3 regions of the Geodermatophilus normandii genome follow, and region 1 is predicted to be linked to each of the others. Evidence: predicted binding sites of a transcription regulator. Region 1 holds the regulator's gene; each other region holds the start of a gene.
What was found. The regulator LexA, encoded in region 1, represses DNA repair genes until DNA is damaged. The targets are predictions, from matches to a motif close to TCGAACANNTGTTCGA.

Region 1 (3,202 bases):
TCACGGTGGTCGTCTACGCGTTCAAGTTCGGCACCGGGCGCACCGCGCCCGCCTATCCGGGCTCCTTCTTCCACCGCGACGGCGCCAGCTATCCCTCCGGGCACGTCGCCAACGCCGTGCTCATGTGGGGCGTGGCGCGCTGGCAGGCGGTCGAGTACCGGATGGGGCCGCGGGTGCAGCGCACGCTGTGGTGGCTCAGCGTCGCCGGCCCCGTGGCGACCGGGATCGCGATGGTGTCCCTGGACTTCCACTGGGTCACCGACGCCGTCGTGGGAGCGACCGTCGGGGTGCTGCTGCTGGGCGTGGTTCACGCACTCGACGCGCTCGTGGTGTCACGCTGGGCGAGTGCCCGAGCCGGCCGCCCGTCCGCGTAGCGCCGCCGCGCACACCCGCCGGACACCGGCGCTGCTGCTGACACTGGGCCTGACGGCCCTGCCCGCCCTCTCCCTCGGAGCAGCGCCCGCCGCCGCCGAGGAGCCGGCCGCCCCGTCCGTGCGCTGCCAGGTCACCGACCCGCGGCTGAGCGAGCTGTCCGGGCTGGTCGACGTCGGCGACCGGATGCTGGCGATGGTCGACGGCGGGGACGAGGTCGCCGTGTACGTGCTCGACGGCGGGTGCCGGGTCGTCGACGTGACCACCGCCGCGCTGGACCCCTACGACCCCGAGGACCTCGGCGTCGGGGCCGACGGGACGGTGTGGTTCGCCGACACCGGCGACAACAACACCACCCGCGCCACGGTCGCGCTGATCGCGCTGCGCCCCGACGGCGGCGCCGCGCTGTACCGGTTGACCTATCCCGACGGCCCGCACGACGCCGAGGCGCTGCTGCTCGCTCCCGACGGCACCCCCTACGTGGTGACCAAGGAGGTGCTCGGCGCCAGCCACGTCTACCGGCCCGCCGCACCGCTGGCCGACGGCGGCACCGTGCCGCTGACCGACGTCGGCACCGTCGCCCTCACCCTGACCGGCACGCCGGGCGGACCGGTCGGCCGGGCCGGGCAGCTGCTCGTGACCGGCGGGGCGGTGGCGCGCGACGGCAGCCGGATCGCGCTGCGCACCTACACCGACGCCTACGTCTGGCCCCTGACCGGCTCCGACGTCCCGGGCGCGCTGGCCACCGAGCCCGTGCGGATCGCCCTGCCCGACGCACCGCAGGGCGAGGCGGTCTCCTTCACCGCCGACGGCGGCGCGCTGCTGGTGGCGGGGGAGGGGGTGCCCGGTGACGTCACCCTGGTGCCGATCCCGGCTTCCCCGGCCCCGGCTCCTCCCAGCGGGAACGCCGCAGCCGACCCGTCCCTGTCGGCGCTCCTCGACGACGGCGCCACGGGACCCTCACCGGTGACCGCCGGGGTGGCCGCCGCCCTCGTCGCCACGCTCCTGGTGTGGATCGGCGGGCGCATCCGCCGCCGCCGCTCGGGCGGCCCTCCCGCCGGCGCCTGACCGGCAGCGGCGGGAGGACCTCCGGTCGGACCGGCCCCTCAGACCCGCCGGAGGACGGTGACGACGCGGCCGAGGACGGTGGCCTCGTCGCCGGGGATCGGCTCGTAGGCCGGGTTGTGCGGCAGCAGCCAGACGTGCCCGTCCCGGCGCTTGTACGTCTTCACCGTGGCCTCGCCGTCGAGCATCGCGGCCACGATCTCGCCGTTCTCGGCGGTGGGCTGCTGGCGCACGACCACCCAGTCGCCGTCGCAGATGGCCGCGTCGACCATCGAGTCACCGGCGACGCGCAGCATGAACAGCGTGCCCTCGCCGACGAGCTCGCGCGGCAGCGGGAACACGTCCTCGACCGCCTGCTCGGCGAGCACCGGCCCACCGGCGGCGATGCGCCCGACCAGCGGCACGTAGGTCGGGGCGGCGGTGCCGTCGGGCGCCGCGGCGGCCGGTGCCGCGGTCTCGGCCGTGGCGTCCCCGGGGAGCCGGACGTCGAGGGCCCGCGGGCGGTTGGGGTCGCGCCGCAGCCAGCCCTTCTTCTGCAGCACGGAGAGCTGGTGGGCCACCGAGGACGCCGACGACAGGCCGACCGCCTCGCCGATCTCGCGCACCGAGGGCGGGTAGCCGCGCCGCTCGATCGAGTCGCGGATGACCTCGAGGACCCGGCGCTGCCGCTGGGTCAGGCCGTCGCCGGCCTCCCCGCGGTCGGGGAAGGTGCGGACCGCGGCCGCGCCGTCCCCGCCCGCGACGTCCGTGCCCGCGACGTCCGTGCCGACGGTGCCGCCGGCCGCGGTGGTCGTCCGCCGCGTCGCCGTCCCGCCGCGCGTGCCCTGGCCGGTCCCGCTCGTGCCCGCCACGTCTCCTCCTCGCCGGCCGCGTCCCGCGGCCGTCCGTCGACCGCCCGGCCCAGGGGCCGGTCGGCGGGCGGTGCGCCCGCACGGACCGTAGCGCGTGGACCCCGCAGGTTCAAACGTGTGTTCGAAGGACACGCCGCGCCGACTCGATCCCGTCGTCGCCGTGCGGTAGACATCCGCACACACGTTCGGAGTCGAACGCGTGTTCGATGCGGTGGGTCAGTCGAGGAGGAGCGGTCATGGGCGGCGTGCGACAGGCAGTGCTGGACTTCGACGCGGCGGTCCGGGTCCCGTGGCGGCCGTTGCTCGGGGACGACGGTGCCCGCGGCGGTGCCCGGCCGGCCGGCCGTCCGGCGCAGGCCGCTCCCCGGGCGGCGGTGCCCGGCTCGGGCCTGCGGGTCACCGGGCACCTGCGGCCCGTCCCCGACCTGCCGGCTCCGGGGGCGGCGCGGGTCGCGGGTCCGTCGACCGAGGCCCCGCGCGCCCGCCGGGACCCGGCCCGCCCGGGTGGCCGGCCGGCGCGCTCGGGCCCGGTCCGCGGGGACGCCCGCGTCCGCTGCGCGACCGCCCCCGCGCCGGTGCGGCTGACCCGCCGCGGCCGCCGCCTGGTGGTCGCGCTCGTGCTGGCGGCGGGTGTCGGCGGCGCGGCCCTGGGCCGGGAGTTCCTCGCGCCCGACCCCGGGCTGCACCTCGCGGGGGAGAGCAGCGTCGTCGTCGAGCAGGGGGACACCGTCTGGTCGATCGCCGGCGAGGTGGCCGGCCCCGGTCAGGACGTGCGGGCCGTGGTGGACGCGATCCAGGAGCTCAACGGCCTGGAGGGGTCCGCGCTGGTCGCGGGCCAGGTCCTGCGCGTGCCGTAGGCGGCCCCGCCGGAGGCGTCATGCCTGAGAAGTGACGAGACGACGTCGGTGAGTTCG
Region 2 (3,202 bases), 1.9 Mb from region 1:
CGCCGGAGTCGCCCTCGAAGCCGTCCTCCTCGTACCGCACGAAGGGGATCCGCTCGTCGGGCTTGGTGCGGAACGGCGTCCCGGTCAGGCACAGCCGGCGGGCGGCGAAGCCGTAGGCCTCCTCGATCGCCTCGCCCCACGACAGGCCGTCACCGGCGTGGTGGACCTCGTCGAGGACCACGAGCGTCTTGACGGCGGTGGCGCGGGCGGCGTGCAGCATCGGCTTGCCGGCGACCTGCGCGTAGGTGGTGACGTAGCCCTGCGTGCCGGCGCGCACGGGGCCGACGGCGTTGGTGAGCCCGGGGTCGAGCACGATGCCCATCCGGTCGGCGGCGTCGGCCCACTGCAGCCGCAGGTGGTCGGTCGGGCAGACGACGATCACGCGGGCCACCTCGCGCCGCTGCAGCAGGCGCGCGGCGAGGGTCAGGGCGAAGGTCGTCTTGCCGGCACCGGGGGTCGCGGTGACCAGGAAGTCCTTCGGCGAGGACTGCTCGTAACGCTCGAGGGCGGCCTGCTGCCATGCCCGGAGCGGTCGGCTGGTCGTCTGCGGGGCGACCGCCCCGGCCCGTGCTGCACTCGCCATCTCGGGGCCCATCCTGCCTGCGCCGGAGGGGACACGCCCAACCGGCCACCTCCCGCGCGCCTCACGGGAGGCGTCGTATACGCGGTCCGGCACACCGCGCTGACCTGCGGCTTCGCCGCGCGACCCGGCGGGACGTGGCGGTCCTCACACCGTGGAGGGACCGGTCCGTCGCGTCCCGGCGGGACTCAGGCCTCGCCGGCGGCCCGGTCCGGTGCGGGCTCGGTGGCGACGAGCCGCAGGTGCGGACCGGTGGGGACGTCCGCGCGCGGGTCGGGGACCTCGGGCAGGTCGGCGGCGCGGCGCACGCGGTTCTCCGGCACGTCGAGCGCGCGCGCCAGGTGCCCGGCGAGCCGGGCGCTGATGAAGGCGCGGCCGCGGGAGCGGGCCAGCCGCTCGAGGACCTCCGGCGCGATCGTGCCCCGCGCGCGGCGCGAGGCCTCCTGCACGCTCATCCCCAGCTCCCACAGGCGGCGCCGGACGAGGTCCGGCAGGTCCTTGGCAGGTAGCACCCGGGGAACGGTAGTCCCGGACACCCGGGGGAGCCCGGGGAGGAACTCGTCCCGGTCGCCGGCAGGGGCCGCACCCGGACGCCGGTCGCGCGGACACCGCGTCGACCACGGCGGCCGCCGTCCGGCTCACCGGGTGACGGCGCGAGGTGGACGGGCTCGTGACCCCAGGGCCGACGCGCCGGCGGATCCCCGCGTGGTCGGCCCGACGGGAACCGGCAAACAGCCGGCATCTCCGCTGGTCACCGGCTTGTGCCATGGTGTGTTCGAACATATGATCGACCACGTGGACGACGTGTTGACCGCTCCGGCTCCGGTGCCGCCGGTCGGGATGTCGTCGGGGCCGCTGGGTGAGGTGCAGGCCGCCGTGCGAGAGATCGCCCGGCAGACGGCGGTGCAGGCGCGAGCGGTGGCGGCGTTCGCCGCGTCCCGGCCCGCTGCGGCCGACCGGGCGCAGGGTGAGCCCGGGGCGATGTCGGCCGAGCGGTGGGCTCGGCGGTCTGCGGTGTTGCGGCCGGTGAGCGAGTGGGCCACCCAGGAGCTGGCGGTCGCGCTGTCGCTGTCGGCCGAGGCGGCGCAGGCGCTGCTGGAACGGTCGCTGACGCTGGTGCACCGGCTGCCGGCCACGCTGGAGGCGCTGGAGGCCGGGGTGCTGCACGTCGGGCACGTGTGGCCGCTGCTGGACAGGGTCGCCCCGATCGCCGACGACGCGCTGCGCGCCCGGCTGGAGGCCGACCTGCTGGTGTGGGCGGCGGGGCGGGTGACCACCCCGGCGCAGCTGGGAGACAAGGCGCGCCGGGAGGTGCTCAAGCACGACGCCCGCGCCGCGGCCGACCGGCTGGCCCGGGCGGTCCGCGAGCGGGGCGTCAGCGCCCGGCCGGACCGGGTCGAGGGGACGAGCGTGGTCTCGGCGCTGCTGACCACCCCGGAGGCGGCGGCGCTGGTGGCGGCGCTGGGTGCCTACGCCGACGCGCTGCCCGCCGATCCAGATGACATCCGGACCCGCGGGCAGAGGATGGCCGACTGCCTGCTGGACCTGGTGCTGCGGCCCGGTGAGTCCGACCTCCCGCCGGTGCAGGTGGTCCTGTCGGTGGTCGCGCCGCTGGGAGCGTTGCTCGGCGGAGACGCTCCGTGCGAGATCGACGGGCAGGTGGTGCCGGCGGAGACGGTCCGCGCGCTGCTGGCTGCGCTGACCGGCCACCCACTCATCACCCCGGCCGACACCGCAACCGCCGACACCGCACCCACCGACACCGCACCCACCAGCACCGCACCCACCAGCACCGCACCCACCAGCACCGCACCCACCAGCACCGCACCCACCAGCACCGCACCCACCGACACCGCACCCGCCGACACCGCACCCGCCGACACCGCACCCGCCGACACCGCTCCGGCCGGCACCGCACCCGCCGATTCTCGGCCCGCCGGCAGCCATGACCTCGGCCCGATCGAGGTCCCGGTCCGGCCGGCCGTGCCGGTGGACCCGGAGTTCGAGCGGTGGTGGACCGACACCGTGCACCGCGTGCTGACCGAGGAACTGGCCGGCGGGCAGCCGCCCCTGGTCGATGCCGCCGAGCTGCAGGCCCGCTGGGCGGTCGACGAGGAACCGCCCGAGACCGGTCCACCGCCCCAGGACGGGCCGCTGCCGGACGGGGCGTCCGACCGGTGGTGGGCGCGCGCCGATCGCGCGGTCGACGCGGCCGGCGATGCGGTCCTCGCCGCGCAGCAGGCACTCGGTCGTGCCCGCCGGCTGGTCGCCACCGCCGCCCGGGCCGATGCCGCCGACGAGGCCGCCTGGGCGAACAGCCCCGCCGGGCGGGTCACCACCGCACCCGACGCCCTCACCGCCCTGGCCGCCGCCACCGACCACGCCCGCGCGGCCCTCACCGGCCTGCTGGCCGCAACGGGCGGCGGCGGGCTCGCCGACCGCCCGCGGCTGGTGCTCACCGACGCCCTGACCGGCGCGCTGCTCACCCTCACCGACCTGCCCGCCCTGCGCCGCGCAATCGCCCAGGGCGGTGGCCTCGGCCCGCCCGGTCGGGCCGACGGCTACCGCCCCGGCGCCGCCCTCGACCGCCACGTCCGCACCCGCGACCGCCGCTGCCGCTTC
Region 3 (3,202 bases), 2.5 Mb from region 1:
GCTGTGGAAGGACGTCCTGCACGCGCGGGTGGCCGCCGGACAGCGGGCGACCGCGCTGTCGGCGTCGTCGCTGGCCCTGCAGGTCGGCGGGCTCGCCGCCAGCCTGCTGGTGCTCCGGCTCGCCGACGCCACCGGCACCCCCGCCGGCTTCTGGGTGGCCGCGGGCGCCCTGGTCGTCGTCGCGCTGGTGTCCCTCGGCCTGCGCTCGCGGGCGGCGACCCCCGCGCCGGTGGGGTGACGCGGCTCCCGGTTGCCGCCCCGTGACGCGGGTAGCGCCCTGGCATGGCTGAGCTCCCCAGTGCCCACCTCAACGGCCTGAAGGTCGCCGTCACCGGCGCGAGCGGCAACGTCGGCACGGCCCTGCTGCGGCGGCTGACCGCCCCGGGCAGCGGCGTGGCCGAGGTGCGCGGGCTCGCCCGCCGGCAGCCGCCGGACCTCGAGCCGTACTCCTCGGTCACCTGGTACACCGCCGACCTCGGCGAGACCGCCAGCGAGCAGGCGCTGACCAACCTGCTCGAGGGCGTCGACGCCGTGGTCCACCTGGCCTGGGTGCTGCAGCCGGGGCGCAGGACCGAGCAGCTGCACGAGGCGAACGTCAACGGCACCCGCCGCGTGATGCGCGCCGCGGTGGCCGCCGGGGTCCGGCACGTGGTGCACATGTCCTCCCTCGGCGCCTACGCCGCGGGCGGCGGAGCCCGGCCGGTGACCGAGGACTGGCCGGTCACCGGCATCCCGAGCTCGCAGTACAGCCGGCAGAAGTCCGAGGCCGAGCGGGTCGTGCGCGAGGTCGTCGGCCGGAAGCAGGACGTCACGCTGACCGTCGTGCGGCCCACGCTGGTGCTGCAGCCGGAGGCCGCCAGCGAGATCGGCCGCTACTTCCTCGGGCCGCTGCTGTTCGGCGCCGCCCGGCTCGTGCCCGGCCAGGTCGCCTCCCTGCTGCCACTGCCCCTGCCGTCGCTGCAGGTCGGGCTCGTGCACGCCGACGACGTCGCCGACGCGATCACCCGCATGCTCGACCGGCGCGTGCCGGGCCCGTTCAACCTCTCCGCCGACCCGGCGCTCGACGCCGACGGGATCGCGCGGGCGCTGGGCACCACCCGGGTGCCGGTGCCGGCGATGGTCCTGCGCGCCGGGCTGACCGCCGCCTTCCGTGCCCACCTGACCCCCACCGAGCCCGGCTGGCTGGACCTCGGGCTGCAGTCGCCCGTGCTGGACACCGCCCGCGCCCGCACGCAGCTGGGCTGGCAACCGGCCCACCGCGGCGACGACGTCCTGCGCCAGTTCGTGGCCGCGCTCGGCCGTGGCGACGGCGGCCCGGGCCCGCTCCTGGCCGCGAGCGGCGGACGCGAGCACGACCCGGCCGGCGACCCGCGGAACGTGCCCGACCCGCGCTGAGGACCCCGCCGCCGACCTGAGCCGCGGCCTGGCCCACGGGCCGGGCCACGGCCGCTCCCCGCCTCCGGTGAGCGCTGACCTCGGTCGGCGGACGTCTCCGTGTCGAGCCGCTGACCAGCGCCTTTCCGGTCCACAGGTCTTGCTGGGGACCCGGTTCGAACGTATGATCGAACGCGTGATCGGATCCTCGACCGCGGTGCTCGACGCGCCGGTCTTCACGCCTCCGGGTGTCGGCTGGGCGTCGGGGCCGCTGGGTGAGGTGCAGGCCGCCGACCGGGAGATCTCGCGCCAGACGGCACGGCGGTACCGGGCGATCGCCGCCTTCGCCGCCACCCGCCCGGCCTCGGCCGACCGCGCGCAGGGTGAGCCCGGGGCGATGTCGGCCGAGCGGTGGGCTCGGCGGTCTGCGGTGTTGCGGCCGGTGAGCGAGTGGGCCACCCAGGAGCTGGCGGTCGCGCTGTCGCTGTCGGCCGAGGCGGCGCAGGCGCTGCTGGAACGCTCGCTCACGCTGGTGCACCGGCTGCCGGCCACGCTGGACGCATTGGAGGCCGGGGTGCTGCACGCCGGGCACCTGTGGCCGCTGCTGGACAGGGTCGCCCCGATCGCCGACGACGCGCTGCGCACCCGGCTGGAGACCGACCTGCTGGCGTGGGCGGCGGGGCGGGTGACCACCCCGGCGCAGCTGGGCGACAAGGCCCGCCGGGAGGTGCTCAAGCACGACGCCCGCGCCGCGGCCGACCGGCTGGCCCGGGCGGTCCGCGAGCGGGGCGTCAGCGCCCGGCCGGACCGGATCGAGGGGACGAGCGTGGTCTCGGCGCTGCTGACCACCCCGGAGGCGGCCGCGCTGGTGGCGGCGCTGGGTGCCTACGCCGACACGCTGCCCGCCGACGGGCGCAGCCGCGGGGAGAAGATGGCCGACTGCCTGCTCGATCTGGTGCTGCGGCCCGGTGAGACCGACCTCCCGCCGGTGCAGGTGGCGCTGTCGGTGGTCGCCCCGCTGGGGGCGCTGCTCGGCGGAGACGCTCCGTGCGAGATCGACGGGCAGGTGGTGCCGGCGGAGACGGTCCGCGCGCTGCTGGCCGCGCTGACCGGCCACCCACTCATCACCCCGGCCGACACCGGACCCGCCGAGACCGCACCGGCCGACAGCGCGGCCAGCAGCACCGCACCCGCCGACTCTCGGCCCGCCGGCAGCCATGACCTTGGCCCGATCGAGGTCCCGGTCCGGCCGGCCGTGCCGGTGGACCCGGAGTTCGCGCGGTGGTGGACGGCCACCGTGCGCCGCGTGCTGACCGAGGAGCTGACCGGCCGAGGTGCACCCCGCCTCGACCTCGCGGACGTCGAGGCCGCCTGGGCCGCCGACAATCCGCCGCCGGATCTCGCGACCCGGTCTTGCTCCGACAGGCCACCCATCGACGCCGACACCCAGGACGATGGTCGGTGGGCGCACGCGGATCGCGCGGTCGACGCGGCCGGCGATGCGGTCCTCGCCGCCCAGCAGGCACTCGGTCGTGCCCGCCGGCTGGTCACCACCGCCGCCCGAGCCGGCACCGCGGACGAGGCCGCCTGGGCGAACAGCCCCGCCGGGCGGGTCACCACCGCACCCGACGCCCTGACCGCCGCCACCGACCACGCCCGCGCGGCCCTCACCGGCCTGCTGGCGCGCACCGCCGGCGGCGGGCTCGCCGACCGCCCGCGCCTGGTGCTCACCGACGCCCTGACCGGCGCGCTGCTCACCCTCACCGACCTGCCCGCCCTGCGCCGCGCCGCCCGCCACGGCACCGACCTCGGCCCGCCCGGGCTCACC

Region 2: a site for LexA is predicted at 1,356-1,371, ahead of JD79_RS03210 (HNH endonuclease signature motif containing protein). Genes of this name have one in related genera too.
Region 3: a site for LexA is predicted at 1,551-1,566, ahead of JD79_RS00310 (HNH endonuclease signature motif containing protein). Genes of this name have one in related genera too.

What each region holds. Positions count from the first base shown of each region.
Region 1 covers NZ_QGTX01000001.1:2,546,089-2,549,290, forward strand. Annotated here, with positions in the region: gene JD79_RS12515 (phosphatase PAP2 family protein) at 1-374, shown strand, start outside; gene JD79_RS12520 (flagellar basal-body rod protein FlgG) at 346-1,440, shown strand; gene lexA (transcriptional repressor LexA) at 1,479-2,288, opposite strand; gene JD79_RS12530 (LysM peptidoglycan-binding domain-containing protein) at 2,525-3,145, shown strand.
Region 2 covers NZ_QGTX01000001.1:629,151-632,352, reverse strand. Annotated here, with positions in the region: gene JD79_RS03220 (DEAD/DEAH box helicase) at 1-583, opposite strand, end outside; gene JD79_RS03215 (hypothetical protein) at 769-1,092, opposite strand; gene JD79_RS03210 (HNH endonuclease signature motif containing protein) at 1,376-3,202, shown strand, end outside.
Region 3 covers NZ_QGTX01000001.1:56,400-59,601, forward strand. Annotated here, with positions in the region: gene JD79_RS00300 (MFS transporter) at 1-238, shown strand, start outside; gene JD79_RS00305 (NAD-dependent epimerase/dehydratase family protein) at 283-1,395, shown strand; gene JD79_RS00310 (HNH endonuclease signature motif containing protein) at 1,571-3,202, shown strand, end outside.